One region of the Streptomyces sp. NBC_01515 genome, then DNA from elsewhere that is predicted to be linked to it. Evidence: riboswitches for the same ligand, from Rfam matches in the RefSeq annotation. Region 1 holds a riboswitch; each other region holds the start of a gene.

What was found. A riboswitch is a leader RNA that binds a small molecule or an ion and turns the genes downstream of it on or off. The one in region 1 is predicted to bind S-adenosylmethionine.
Region 2: another riboswitch for S-adenosylmethionine. It lies ahead of OG407_RS02665 (putative leader peptide); the one in region 1 lies ahead of thrC (threonine synthase).
Region 3: another riboswitch for S-adenosylmethionine. It lies ahead of OG407_RS43145 (amino acid ABC transporter permease); the one in region 1 lies ahead of thrC (threonine synthase).
Region 4: another riboswitch for S-adenosylmethionine. It lies ahead of OG407_RS15735 (aminotransferase class V-fold PLP-dependent enzyme); the one in region 1 lies ahead of thrC (threonine synthase).

Annotation. Positions count from the first base shown of each region.
Region 1 covers NZ_CP109416.1:6,444,491-6,448,136, forward strand. The annotation lists gene OG407_RS29155 (trehalose-6-phosphate synthase) at 1-452, opposite strand, end outside; gene OG407_RS29160 (glucosyl-3-phosphoglycerate synthase) at 558-1,502, opposite strand; SAM riboswitch class I at 1,693-1,839, shown strand; gene thrC (threonine synthase) at 1,855-3,150, shown strand; gene OG407_RS29170 (MoaD/ThiS family protein) at 3,244-3,519, shown strand.
Region 2 covers NZ_CP109416.1:695,239-698,884, forward strand. The annotation lists gene OG407_RS02655 (MerR family transcriptional regulator) at 1-406, opposite strand, end outside; gene OG407_RS02660 (MDR family NADP-dependent oxidoreductase) at 437-1,456, opposite strand; SAM riboswitch class IV at 1,630-1,743, shown strand; gene OG407_RS02665 (putative leader peptide) at 1,777-1,902, shown strand; gene OG407_RS02670 (ABC transporter substrate-binding protein) at 2,140-3,646, shown strand, end outside.
Region 3 covers NZ_CP109416.1:9,756,186-9,759,831, forward strand. The annotation lists gene OG407_RS43140 (glutathione S-transferase C-terminal domain-containing protein) at 26-910, shown strand; SAM riboswitch class IV at 988-1,097, shown strand; gene OG407_RS43145 (amino acid ABC transporter permease) at 1,453-2,433, shown strand; gene OG407_RS43150 (amino acid ABC transporter ATP-binding protein) at 2,430-3,227, shown strand; gene OG407_RS43155 (ABC transporter substrate-binding protein) at 3,306-3,646, shown strand, end outside.
Region 4 covers NZ_CP109416.1:3,549,140-3,552,785, reverse strand. The annotation lists gene trpD (anthranilate phosphoribosyltransferase) at 77-1,141, shown strand; SAM riboswitch class IV at 1,218-1,334, shown strand; gene OG407_RS15735 (aminotransferase class V-fold PLP-dependent enzyme) at 1,500-2,861, shown strand; gene OG407_RS15730 (Lrp/AsnC family transcriptional regulator) at 3,002-3,283, opposite strand; gene OG407_RS15725 (rhomboid family intramembrane serine protease) at 3,280-3,646, opposite strand, start outside.

The DNA of each region.
Region 1 (3,646 bases):
GCACCCTCCGCCGCCTCCTGGGCCAACGCCTCCGCGAACGCCCGGTTGTACGTCTCGTACGACGCCCACTGGCGCCGGAACTCCGCGTCGAAGACCGGCTCCAGCGGGGTCTGGTACAGCATGTGGTGGACGAACCAGAGCACGGAGTTGGCGATGCCGTTGTACGCGTCGGCGTGCACGTCCGCCGGGATGTCCAGCATCCGTACGCCGTCCTCGCCCACCCCGCGCCGTACGGCCTCGCGGTCGCCGTCGGACAGCGCCGAGCACACCCACAGCGCACCCGCGTCCGGGCCGATCGCCGACAGCCCGGACACCAGCCCGCCGCCACCCCGCCTGGCGCGCAGCGAACCGTCGTCGCCCACCTCGTACGAGACCGGGCCGCGGTTGGACGCGACGAGCACCTGAGCAGCACCGCGAGGGGGCGTGGAAGCCGTAGAAGCCGTGGAAGCCATACGCCACAACCTAGCCCGGCCCGGAAACGCTCAAACGTACGGACGGCCGTCGGCGGACTGTATGAGTCCGTATACGACCGTCCGTGAGCGCCTGTAACTGTGCGGTTATGCGACCTTGCGTGACTGGTACTCGGTGATGTCCGCCATCGGCGGCCGTTCCTCCGTGTCCACGGAGTACGTGCGCGGCTCGAAGCCGTCCGGACCCCGCTCGAACTGGGTGAGCGACGGCCGGATCAGATGCCCTCGGGCCAGCCTCAGCTGAGCCGTGCGGTAGATCTGCGCGGCCATCCGCCCCAGGGCCTGACCGTCCTGGTGGCGGTGCTTGCGCACGCCCACGTCGACCTGGGCGAGAGCGTCCAGCCCCACCAGGTGCAGCGCGTCGACGAGCATGCCCAGCTCGACGCCGTACCCGACCGGGAACGGCAGTTGCTCCAGCAGCGAGCGGCGGGCCGCGTACTCGCCGCCGAGCGGCTGCACGAAACCGGCCAGCTGCGGCCAGTGCATGTTCAGCAGCGGGCGGGCCATCAGCTCGGTGACGCGTCCGCCCTGGCCGGCCGCGCCGCCGAGCGGGCGGTCGTACATCGCCTTGACGAGGTCGACGCCGGGGTCGGTGAGCAGCGGGCCCACGATCCCGGTGACGAAGTCGGAGGAGAACTCCTTCAGGTCCGCGTCGATGAAGGCGACGATGTCGCCGCTGGTGACCAGCAGCGAGCGCCACAGCACCTCGCCCTTGCCGGGCACGGCGGGGATGCGGGGCAGGATGTCGTCCCGGTGCACGACCCGGGCGCCCGCCGCGGCGGCCACCTCGGAGGTGCGGTCGGTGGACCCGGAGTCGACGACGACGATCTCGTCGACGAGCGGGACCTGCTGCATGAGGTCGTGACGGATGATCGCGACGATGTCGCCGACCGTCGCTTCCTCGTTGAGCGCGGGCAGCACGACGGAGACCGACTGGCCCGTGCGGTGCTTCGCGGCCAGGATCTTGTGGAGCGGCCGGTCGGTCATGGACCAGGAGCGGGTGCTCAGCCAGTGCTCGACTTCTTTCAGCACGTTGCGCGGCTCCTCTGCGTTCTCTCGGCGAGAGGCGATCACCCTGTGTAGGTGATCCGTCTCGCGGTTCGGACGGCTCACTCAACTGTCCTGGCCTTCGGTTACAGTCTTGAACAACGCTGATGACCATCGCATGTCGGGGGCCGTCAACGCTCACGCAAGTGACACAACCGCATACACAACTGAACACCGCTCATCCAGAGGGGCAGAGGGATACGGCCCGTTGAAGCCCCGGCAACCCTCCAGCCGGTCTTGTCACGTTGATGTGGCGAGGCTCCCGGCTCGGGAAGGTGCCAAATCCGTCTCATGGCGAAATGCGTCGTGAGGAAGATGAGGAAAGGGCCTCGCCTCCATGGCTGCGCAGACTGTTGCAAGCACCACGAACCCCGTGAACAGCGTCGATCTCGGCCCCGCCGTCGCGCTGTCCTGCCGCGAGTGCGGCCACCGCGTCCCGCTCGGTCCGCTCTTCGCCTGCGAGGAGTGTTTCGGCCCGCTGGAGATCGCCTACGACTTCTCGGCCTACGACACCGAAGAGCTCCGCAAGCAGATCGAAGCGGGCCCCGCGAACATCTGGCGTTACGCGCCCCTGCTGCCCGTCCCCGCCGACGTGGCCGACAAGCCGAACATCAACCCCGGCTGGACCAAGCTCGTCCAGGCCGACAACCTCGCCCGCGAACTGGGCGTCGACGCGGGCAAGTTGTTCGTCAAGGACGACTCCGGCAACCCGACGCACTCCTTCAAGGACCGGGTCGTGGCGCAGGCCATCGAAGCGGCCCGCGCCTTCGACTTCACCACCCTCTCCTGCTCCTCCACCGGCAACCTCGCGGGCGCCGTCGGCGCCGCCGCCGCCCGGGCCGGCTTCCGTTCCTGCGTGTTCATCCCGCACGACCTGGAGCAGGGCAAGATCGTCATGGCCGCGATCTACGGCGGCGAGCTCGTCGGCATCGAGGGCAACTACGACGACGTGAACCGTTTCTGCTCCGAGCTGATCGGTGACCCGGCGGGCGAGGGCTGGGGGTTCGTCAACGTCAACCTCCGGCCGTACTACGCGGAGGGCTCCAAGACCCTCGCCTACGAGATCTGCGAGCAGCTCGGTTGGCAGCTTCCGGACCAGCTCGTGGTTCCCATCGCCTCCGGGTCGCAGCTCACGAAGATCGACAAGGGGCTGCAGGAGCTGATCAAGCTCGGGCTCGTCGAGGACAAGCCGTACAAGATCTTCGGGGCGCAGGCGGAAGGGTGTTCGCCGGTCTCCGTCGCCTACAAAGCGGGGCATGACGTCGTAAGGCCGCAGAAGCCGAACACGATCGCCAAGTCGCTCGCCATCGGGAACCCGGCGGACGGGCCGTATGTCCTCGACATCGCCCGGCGTACGGGTGGGGCGGTGGAGGACGTCAACGATGAGCAGGTCGTCGACGCGATCAAGTTGCTGGCGCGGACCGAGGGGATCTTTGCGGAGACCGCGGGTGGGGTGACCGTCGGTGTGGCGAAGAAGCTGATCGAGAACGGGTTGCTGGATCCCACGCTGACCACGGTGGTACTCAACACCGGGGATGGTCTGAAGACGCTGGATGCGGTTGCCGGTACCGGGCTGACCGCGACGATTCGGCCGAGCCTTGAGTCGTTCAGGGAAGCTGGGCTCGCGTCGTAGCGTCGTTGTTCGTCTGCGGGCCGGTGGGGGCTGGTCGCGCAGTTCCCCGCGCCCCTAAAAGACAAAAGCCGTACCTGACCGGAGGTCTTGAGCATGAGCGTTTCCGTCCGTATCCCCACCATCCTGCGCACGTACACCGGCGGGCAGGCCGAAGTCACCGCCGAGGGCACGACCCTCGCCGAGGTCATCAGCGATCTGGAGAAGAACCACACCGGGATCTCCGCTCGCGTCCTGGACGATGAGGGCAAGTTGCGGCGGTTCGTCAACGTGTACGTGAATGATGACGATGTGCGGTTCGAGCAGGGGCTGGAGACGGCCACTCCGGACGGGGTCGGCGTCTCGATCATTCCGGCTGTCGCCGGCGGCTGAGCGGGGGCCCGGAGGTCCCCGGAAATTACCCTCGGTAACGCCGATTACCAAGAGTTCATCGAATTGCCCCCTCCGTGAGAGAAGCGGAGGGGGCAATTCTGTAGGGTTGAGCGGGGTACAGTTGGGG
Region 2 (3,646 bases), 5.7 Mb from region 1:
CCAGGCCGATGAGTTGGCCGACCAGGACACCGAACCGTACGTCGAGCCGGTCGGCCAGGCGGTCCCGTACCTCCGTCAACCCGCGGATACGGGCGTCGAGTTCGGCCAGTCGCCGGATCGCCACCTGAGGGACGACGCACGTCGCCGCGTAGGGCCCCGTGTGGACCGCCGGCACCTCCGGGCGGCCGGGCAGCGCGTCGAGGATGTCGATGAGGAGCCGCACGTCGCCGATGGTGAGGCCGGAGTCCAACAGCTCGCGGACGGCGTGGAGTCGGCGTACGTCCTCCTCCTCGTACTCCCGCTGTCCCGACGCCGTACGCCGTGCCGTGATCAGTCCGCGCTGCTCGTAGTAGCGCAGGGTTCGGGTGGTGACACCCACGGCCGCCGCCGCGTCGCCGATGCGCATTCCGTCCTCCGGGAGTCGGGTGGCCGACGACTACAACTCCACGACCACGGTGCCGATGTGGTGTCCTTCGAGCAGTTCCATCAGGGCGCGGGGTGCCTGGTCGATTCCGGACAGGCGGGTGTGCGGGACGGTGACCGAGCCCTCGCGGAGCCAACGGCCGAACGTCTCCTCGTATTCCGTCAGCGCGTCCCGGTGGCGCGCGCCGCTGATGCCGCGGAGCTGGATCCCGCGCACGATCAGCGAGTAGGTGTCGATCTCGACGGGCGCCGTGTTCTCGCCCGGGACCTGTGCGGAGAGCGCTCCGATCAGCCCCACCCGGGCACCGGGCCGGGCCAGGGCGAGCGCGGCCCGCAGCTGCTCACCGCCGACGTTGTCCACGACCGCGTCGATGCCGTCCGGGGCCGCCTTGCGCAGCTGGTCCTCGATGGGTTCGGCTCCGCGCAGCACGACCGCGTCGAAGCCCAGCGTCTCGACCAGGTAGTCGGCCTTGCGCTGCGAGCTGGTGCTGCCGATGACCCGGCCGGCTCCGCGCATCCGGGCGAACTGCCCGGCCAGGGTGCCGAGTCCGCCTGCCGCGCCGGAGACGAACACCGTGTCCCCGTCCCGTACTTCGGCGCCCCGGACCACACCGATCCAGGCCGACGGCCCCTGCGAGAGGTACGCCACGGGGTCCGGCAGAACCGTCAGGTCGACGGCCTGCACCGCGTCGGCCTCCACCACGGCGTACTCGCGGAACCCCGCCCAGTGCGACACCAGATCACCGGGGCGCGGGGTCCCGCCCTCGGGTGCCGTGACCACCTCTCCGACGGCCGGGGCCGACAGCGGCCCGCCGACCTCGAACGACGGCAGGGGCAGCCCCGCCTCCTCCCCCATCAGGGTGCGCAGTGACGCGGCGACGCCCATCAGGCGGTTGCGGACCAGCAGTTGCCCGGGTCCCGGTTCCGGGACGGGGACCTCCGCCACGGTGAAGTGGCGTGATTCGAGGGCGCCTTGGGGACGGGAGGCGAGTCGGACCTCGCGGTGCGTGGCGGGGATGTTCGACGGAGACATCTACGGGCTCCTGACGGGTGGTCGACGGCCGCACACGGTGTGCGGCGCCCACCGACGTTAAGAGTTGACGCGCACGTCAAGGTCAAGCCGGAGCGGACCGCCCGGTCGATCTCCCCTCGTCGGCCCGGACCCGCCATTGACGTACGACGACGTCGCTCCGTACGATCGCGACCGGCATCGAGTGTCAGCGTCAAGCCCTGGCTTGCTGACCGGCAACCCTCCGACGCGGTGGGGTGCTCCAGGTGAAAGCCCGGCAGGATCACCGACGATCTCTGCAAGCGCGGGGCCCTTGGCCGGGGTCGGAGACGGGGAGGACGGTCGTGCGACACAGCAGTGACCCGAGCGTCTCCGTCGCTTCCCTGACGGCCGCGACCGTCTTCTCCCGGTTCTCCCGCCGCCGCCACATCGACCTGCAGCGCTTCACCAGCTGTCTGTGTCGCGCCTGACCGCCTTGACCACGTCCGTCTGACGTCTGTCGCGGCCCGCAGGCATGTCTCCGCAGCCTCTCGCGGTCCTGTCCGTGTTCACGGACGGCATCCGCACCCGCCGCGCCCCCTTCCCGCTTGACTCCCCCAACCGCACTGCCCGTCAACGGCGTTGAGCCGACCGGAGCGGCGCGCCCACGTGCGCGGCCGTGATCCGCGGGCACCCCATGCGTAGTGACACGAGTAGGAGCACCCTCCGTGAGAGCACATCCGGACATCCGCCCCACCCGATGGGCGACCCTGACCGCCCTTCTGACCACCAGCGTCCTGCTCACCGCCTGCGGGTCCGGCGGCAGCGGCGGTTCGGACGGCGGCAGCGGCCCGGCGAAGTCCGGTGGCACCCTGACCTTCGCGGTGGGTTCCGACGCCGGCTGCGTGGATCCGCAGCAGGTGGCCAGCAACGACACCATCTACTCGGTACGCCAGATCGTGGACTCCCTCACCGACCAGGACCCCGCGACCGGCAAGATCGTGCCCTGGCTGGCGAAGAGCTGGGACATCAGCCCCGACGCGACGACGTTCACCTTCCACCTCAGATCGGGTGTCACCTTCAGCGACGGATCGAAGCTGACCGCCCAGGTGGTCAAGGACAACTTCGACGCGGTACCGGACCTCGGCGCGCTGGGGACCCTCGCCGAGGGCTATCTGAGCGGCGTCAAGAGCACCGCCGTCGTCGACCCGCTCACCGTCAAGGTGACCTTCCAGCAGCCCAACGCCCAGTTCCTGCAAGCCACTTCGACGCACTCGCTGGGCATCGAGTCCTCCGCGAGCGTGAAGAAGTCCCCGCAGCAGAAGTGCAGCCAGGGAGTGGTCGGCTCCGGGCCCTTCGTGCTCAAGCAGTACGTGCAGAACCAGTCGGTGACGCTGGCCAGGCGGACCGGGTACGCGTGGGGCTCCTCGCTGTGGCACAAGAGCGGCGAGGCCTACCTGGACAAGGTGGTCTTCAAGGTCGTACCCGAGGCGGGGGTGCGGGCCGGCAGTCTCCAGTCGGGGCAGGTGGACGCGATCAGCAGCGTCGGCAAGGCCAACGAAGCGGCGCTGAAGGGCGGCCAGGTCGCCCTTCAGCGGCGGGCCAACCCCGGCGTGGTGTTCGGCCTGGCCTTCAACAACTCGCGTCCGGCCCTGAAGGACGCGCGGGTGCGCCAGGCCATCGGGTTCGCCATCGACCGTAAGCAGATCGCCGACACCGTGTTCCCGACCGGCACCCAGCCCGCGACCAGCGTCCTGGCGCACACCACACCCGACTACGCGAACCTCTCCGCGGATCTGACGACCGACGCGGCCAAGGCGAAGTCCCTTCTGGACGCGGCCGGTTGGAAGACCGCCGGCGACGGCATCCGGACGAAGGACGGCAAGAAGCTGAGCCTGACGGTCGACTGGGTCCCCAACGCGGCCACCAACCAGCCCACGTTGGAGCTGATCCAGCAGCAACTCAAGGCCGTCGGCGTCAACCTGACGCTCAAGCAGGTCCAGATCACCCAGCTCGCCCCGACGCTGCAGTCGGGTGACTACGACACCGCGTGGGGCAACGTGACCCGGGCCGACCCGGACATCCTGCGCAGCTCCTTCTCCACCAAGCTGGCCAACTTCTACCGCGTCCCGGTGGGCCCGCTGGACACCGCGCTGACCGGCCAGGCGGCGACGACCGACACGACGAAGCGCGGGCAACTGGTCGAGCAGGCACAGCAGTTGATCGTGCGGAACG
Region 3 (3,646 bases), 3.3 Mb from region 1:
CACGCGCCCGTACCCGGGGAGTCCCATGTCCAGCACGCCTCTCGCCGCCATCCCCGCACCCCGTTCCGCCCCCGTGTTCCGGGGCCGGATCGGACGCGACGCGCGCAGCGGGCACTACGCCGTGCCGCGCCGCTACCGCCTCCATCTGTCCACCGCCTGCGCCGACGGCCTGCGCATCGCCGTCACCCACAGCCTGCTCGGCCTCGACGAGAGCTGTCCGGCCGTGTTCCTGTCCGCCGTGCCCGACTGTCCGGGTGGTGGACACTCCGCGCTGCGCCCGCTCTACGAGGCGAGCGCGCACCGCTACTCCGGACCGGCCGCCGCGCCCGTGCTCAGCGACGACTGGTCCGGCCGGATCGTCAGCACCCACGCCCCCGACATCATGCGCGACCTCGCCCGGCACTTCGGCGCGGGCGGACCCCAGTTGTACCCGTGCGGTGCCGAGTCGGAGATCGAGGCCGTCGAGCGGCTGTGCGCCGAAGGCATCGAGGACGCCGCGCAGCGCGCCGGCGCGGCCGGTGTCGAACAGGAGGAGCGCGACGCGGCGGTCGCCCGGCTGCTGGAGACCCTGGGTTCGCTGGACCGCTGGCTGGACGGCCGCGAGCACATGATCCGTGACGAACTCACCGCCGCCGACGTCGAGTTGTGGGTGTCACTGGTCCAACTCGACACCGTGCACCGCAACCACCTGGACGCCGCCGCCGTACAGCGGATCGCCGACCACCCCCACCTGTGGGCCTATGCCCGCCGTCTGGCCGCCCACCCGGCCTTCGGCACCCACCTCGACCTCGACGGCATCGCCCGCCGCCACCACGCCCACTGCCGGGGCCTGGAGGCCGCCGGCGCGGCTGTCCAGATCCTGGACTGGGAGGCCCACGCGGCGGACGAAACGGGAGCTTGCCGCAGCTGAGCGCGTTCTGTGACGTCCAGTTGATGGACGGCCATTGACATACGTTCGGACAATTGTCTTAACTTGCGACCTAGAACGGTCATGAGCGTCAGCGACAAGCCCTGGCTTGCTGACCGGCAACCCTCGCACGCGGTGGGGTGCCCCAGGTGACGACCGGACCGGATGACGTTTTCGGTAAGCGCGAGGCCCCCAGGGCCACAACAGTGATGGGTGACGGACATGTACGCAGCTCTCCGGACGGCGCCGCGCCGCCCCGCGGGCTGCGTACTGCCGTGTGTGAACCCTCTCGTCGCGGACCGTGCCGTCGATCTGCTGCGCGTCAACAGCGCACTGTGTACCGCGTGTACCGCCCCGGGCTTCGCCCGCTGTCGAGGCTGACGACTTCTCCCAGCCCTCGCGTTCCGCGTTCCTGACGAACACCGCCCGTGCGGTGTGCCGTTGTCCGCCCAGCCCCCGGTCCTGTGTGTTCCTCACCTCGTGCGACGCGTCAGCCTCGCCCGGGTGTCGCGACCCGGGGTGTCCGACTTCCGCCGGAGCCCTCCATGACTGAACCCCCGGGCACCACCGTGTCCCTGGCCGCCGCGCCGTCCGCCGACGCACCGTCAAAACCCCTGACAGCACAGCGAGTTCAGCCGCTGCGCCGGCCCGGCCGGTGGATCGTCACCCTGGTCGTGCTGGTGCTGGTCGCCCAGTTCATCCACGGACTGGTCACCAACTCCTTCTACCAGTGGGACCGCTTCGGCTACTGGTTCCTGCGCCCGACGATCCTCGACGGACTCGTCATCACCCTCGAAGTAGCCGCGCTGAGCGCCGTGTTGGGCCTTCTCGGGGGCATCCTGCTCGCCCTGGCCCGGCTCTCGAGGAGCCCGGTACTGCGCGCGGCGAGCTGGACCTATGTATGGGCCCTGCGCTCGATCCCGCTCATCGTGGTGCTGATCTTCCTCTACAACTTCAGCGCCCTGTACCAGACCCTCAGCATCGGCGTCCCCTTCGGCCCCGCCTTCTTCTCCTTCGACGAGTCGAAGCTCGCCACCGACATGGCCGTCGCCGTCGTCGGCCTCAGCCTCAACGAGGCGGCCTACGCGGCGGAAGTGGTCCGCGGCGGCATCCTCTCCGTCGACCAGGGCCAGCACGAGGCGGCCTCCGCCCTCGGCCTCCCCAAGGGCTACCAGTTCAGGAAGATCGTCTTCCCACAGGCGCTGCGCTCCATCACCCCGAACTACGTCAACCAGCTGATCGGCCTGATCAAGAGCACCTCCCTGGTCTTCTACGTCTCGCTGCTCGACCTGTTCGGCTCCGCGCAGACGATGGGCTCCACCTACCCCGGCGACATCGTGCCGCTGCTCCTGGTCGTCACCGTCTGGTACCTGATCCTCACCAGCGTCGTGTCCGTCATCCAGTTCTACGTCGAGCGGCACTACGCCCGGGGCGCCACCCGCTCCCTGCCGCCGACCCCGATCCAGAAACTCCGCACCGGTGTCACCGACCTGCGGGCCCGCATCCGCAGGGAGGCCGCCGTATGACCACCAACACCGTCGAACCGCTGGCGGACATCACACCCGCCGCCGTAGAGGTGCACGACGTCCACAAGTGGTACGGCGCCCACCGGGTGCTGGACGGCGTCGACCTGACCGTGCGGCCCGGCGAGGTCACCGTGATCCTCGGCCCGTCCGGCTCCGGCAAGTCCACGCTGCTACGGGTCATCAACCACCTGGAGAAGCCCGAGATCGGCTACGTCAGCGTCAACGGCGAGCTGATCGGAGTGCGGCAACAGGGCGGCAGGCTCAAGGAGTTGAGCGAGCGGGCCATCCTCGCGCAGCGCGGCCGGATCGGGTTCGTCTTCCAGAACTTCAACCTCTTCCCGCACCTGACCGTCCTCGACAACGTCGCCGCCGCCCCGGTCGCCACCGGCCGGCTCGGCAAGCCCGAAGCCCTCGAACTGGCTAGGGAGTTGCTCGGCCGCGTCGGGCTCGCCGAGAAGACCGGCGCCTACCCCAGGCAGCTCTCCGGCGGCCAGCAGCAGCGCGTGGCCATCGCACGCGCCCTCGCCCTGCGCCCCGGCGTCATCCTCTTCGACGAACCGACCTCCGCCCTCGACCCCGAACTCGTCGGCGAAGTCCTCGCCGTCATCAAGGACTTGGCGACCAGCGGTACCACCCTCGTCATCGTCACCCACGAGATCGGCTTCGCCCGCGAGGTCGCCGACCGGGTCGTCTTCATCGACGGCGGGAAGATCGTCGAGCAGGGCCCGCCCCACGAGGTCCTCGACAAGCCACAGCACGAACGGACCAGGGACTTCCTCAGCAAGGTCCTCTGAGCCCCACCCGCACGTCCCCCTTCAGAACCCCCGCACTTCCACCTTCAGCAGCCCTCAACACCGAGCCTAGGAACAGCCATGTCTACGCCCAGCCTTCGCAGCAGACTCACTCGCGGACTCACCGCGGGAACCGTCCTCGCCTCCCTCGCCGGCGGTCTCGCGGCCTGCGGCGGCGACAGCGACGCGGCCACCACGTCCGGCAGCGCCGCCTCCGGCACTGTCACCGTGGGGGCTCTCTCCAACGGCGCCGCCAAGGAGACGACACTCAAGGTCGCCGAAGTGAAGTCGATCAGCGCCGAGTTGCCCAAGTCCGTGGCGAAGAGCGGCACGTTGGAGATCGGCGTCGGCTTCCTGCCCGCGGGCTCCCCGCCGCTCGGCTACGTCGGTTCGGACCAGAAGACCCTCACCGGTTCGGAGAC
Region 4 (3,646 bases), 2.9 Mb from region 1:
CTTCGCCGTGCCCCGCGCTGGATAGGGTGGGGCACGTCTTGTGAAGCAGGTTTCTACGACACTCAGGAGCGGCCGTATGAGCGCTGTGACCCCCGCTGGAGGCGACACCGCGGCGGCCCGTTCCTGGCCCGAGGTACTGAACGGGCTGCTGTACGGCCAGGACCAGGACGCCGACGCGACTTTCTGGGCGATGGACCAGATCATGCGCGGCGAGGCGACGGACGCGCAGATCGCCGGGTTCGTGGTGGCGTTGCGGGCCAAGGGAGAGACCGTCGAGGAGATCACGGGTCTCGTGCGCGCGATGTACGAGCACGCGAACGTGATCGAGGTGTCGGGGAAGACGGTGGACATCGTCGGCACCGGTGGCGACGGCGCGAAGACGGTGAACATCTCCACGATGTCCTCGATCGTGATCGCCGGCACGGGCGCGAAAGTCGTCAAGCACGGCAACCGGGCCGCGTCCTCCGCGTCCGGCGCCTCCGACGTCCTGGAGCGACTCGGCGTCAACCTGGAGCTGACCCCGCGACGGGTGGCCGAGGTCGCCGAGGAGGCCGGGATCACCTTCTGCTTCGCGGTCAAGTTCCACCCCGCCCTGCGTCATGCGGGCGCCGCGCGCGGCCAGTTGGGCATCCGCACGGTGTTCAACGCGCTGGGCCCGCTGACCAACCCCGCCAAGGTGCGGGCGCAGGCGGTCGGGGTCGCGGACCCGCGGATGGCGCCCATCATCGCGGGCGTCTTCGCCGAGCGAGGGAACTCCTCCCTGGTGTTCCGCGGCGACGACGGCCTCGACGAGCTGACGACCACGTCCACCTCCCGGGTGTGGATCGTCCGCGACGGCAAGGTCACCGAGGAGTCCTTCGACCCGCGGGACGTCGGCCTCGAACTGGTCCCCGTGGAAGCCCTGCGCGGTGCCGACCCCGAGTACAACGCGGACGTGGCTCGCCGTCTCCTGGACGGCGAGACGGGCGCCGTACGGGACGCGGTACTCCTGAACTCGGCGGCGGCCCTGGTGGCGCTGGAGGCCGCTGACGGGCCGCTGGCGGACCGGATCCGGGCCGGGATGGCGAAGGCGGCCGAGTCGATCGACTCGGGCGCGGCCAAGCGGACGCTGGAGCGCTGGGCTGCCGCCAGCAACGCATAGCGGTACGGCGGTCGTCGTCCCGCGATCCGGACACGGGTTGCGGGACGACGATCACCTCGCGTAAGTTTTCTGACCAGGTCATGAGTGACAGTCATGAGGCCCCGGCCGACTGTCCGGCAACCCTCCGTCCGTGGCGGGGTGCCCCGGGTGAAGACCAGGCCGTAGGCAGCGAGGTCTGCGGCAAGCGCGGGCCCCTCGAAAGACACCAGGGGTCCTGGTCATCGAGGGAGCTCTCTGTGAGCAAGCGAATGCGATAGGGCGCGAAGCCCCCACTCCGCACATCCCCTTTCACCCTTTCCTGCGCTGGAGCCATGCCCGCTCGCGCAGTGAATTCGCCTGCCTCTTACGGGAGTTCGCCATGTCTGTCTCCACCGTTGCCGCCGCTCAGACCGTTTGTGCCCCGCTGCCCGTTCTCGGTCGGGATGTCACCGTCCCGCTCGTCACGGGCGGCGAAGTCACCTACGCGGCGCTCGACTACGCGGCCAGCGCCCCCGCCCTCCAGCGCGTCTGGGACGACGTGGCGGCCTACGCCCCGTACTACGGCAGCGTGCACCGCGGCGCCGGCTACCTCTCACAGCTCTCCACCGACCTGTTCGAGAACGCCCGCACGACGGTCGAGGAGTTCCTGGACTGCCGCCCCGACGACCAGCTGATCTTCACCCGCTCCACCACGGACTCCCTGAACCTCCTCGCCGCCGCCCTCCCGGCCGACTGCCAGGTCTTCGTCTTCGAGACCGAGCACCACGCGTCCCTGCTCCCCTGGAGGGACGCCCGGGTCACCTACCTCAACGCCCCGCGCACCCCGGCCCAGGCCGTCGAGACCCTGGATCGGGCCCTCGCCGCCCGCGACCCCCAGGGCCCGGCCCTGGTCTGCGTCACCGGCGCCTCGAACGTCACCGGCGAGCTGTGGCCGGTCCGGGAGCTGGCGGCGGCGGCGCACGCCCACGGCGCCCGCATCGTCCTGGACGCCGCCCAACTCGCCCCGCACCACCCGGTGTCCGTCCAGGACCTCGACGTCGACTGGATCGCCTTCTCCGGCCACAAGCTCTACGCGCCCTTCGGCTCGGGCGTCCTGGCAGGCCGTGCGGACTGGCTCCAGGCGGCCGACCCCTACCTCGCGGGCGGCGGGGCCAGCCGCAAGGTCGCCCGGCGCGAGGACGGGGGAGTGGACGTGGAGTGGCACGACAGCGCGGCCCGCCACGAGGCCGGCTCCCCGAACGTCATCGGCGCCTACTCCATCGCCTCGGCCTGCAAGGCGCTGACGGAGGCGGGCTTCGACACCCTGGTCGCCCGCGAGCAGCACCTGATCGAGAAGGTGCGGGCGGGCCTGGCCGAGGTCCCGGAGGTCAAGGTGCTGTCGTTGTTCGGCGACGACGCCCCCCGCGTGGGCGTGATCTCCTTCGTGGTCGACGGCTGGAACAGCTCCCACTTCGCCGCCGCCCTCTCCGCCGAGTACGGCATCGGAGTCCGCGACGGGCTCTTCTGCGCCCACCCCCTGGTCCGCACCCTCCTCGGCACCGCCCCCCAGACCCAGGGCGAATGCGGCGCCCCCGAAGCGGCCCCGGGTGAAAAGTCCCTCAACGCGATCCGCGTCAGCTTCGGCGCGGGCACCCCGGACGAGCACGTCGACCGCTTCGTAGGCGCAGTCCGTGAACTGGTGACCAAGGGCGCCAAGTGGACCTACCACACGGAGAACGGCCGCTGCGTCCCGGCGGTGTGATGTGGCGGTTGACGTAAACGGGGTGCGATGCAACGCGCCTCAAGGGCAACCCCACTAGGGGCGCGGGGAACTGCGCGACCAGCCACGACGCACGGTCAGCCGCAAATGATCCGCGCCCCCACCCCACTAGGCGCCCAACCTCACGAGTCCAACCCGATGGCGAACGCGGCCTCAAGGTCATGCTGCGAGTACGTCCGGAACGCCACGTGCGTATCCGTCCCCTCGACCCCGGGGATCTTGCTGATCCGCCCAGGAATCACCTCGGCCAGATCCTCGTGCTGCCGCACCCGAACCATCGCGATCAAGTCATACGTACCGGTGACGGAAAAGACCTCGCTCACAGATTCGAGCGCGGCGATCGACTCGGCGATCTCCGGAATCCGGTCCACGCTGGTCTTGATGAGGACGATCGCGGTGATCACGGCTGGTTCTCTCCCTCGGGGACCGTTACTGGGGCGGGCCCAACTCTAGTCGCCCGCCCGTCTCCCACCACCGCCCTTCCAAGGCCGCCCTTCGGGCCCTTCTTTTTCCTGAATCTCACCCACGCGTAGCCGAACCCCAGCGTGAAGCCCACCAGGTGGGCGAGGTACGCCACCCCCGGCCCCTGCGCCGCCTGCCCCGCCGCCAGCCACTGCAGGGCCGCCCAGAACGGCAGGACGACCCACGCGGGGAAGCGCAGCGGCAGGAAGAAGAGGAAGGGGAGGAGGCTCGTCACGCGGGCCCGGGGGAACAAGTACAGGAACGCCCCGAGGACCGCCGAGATCGCCCCGGACGCGCCGACCAGC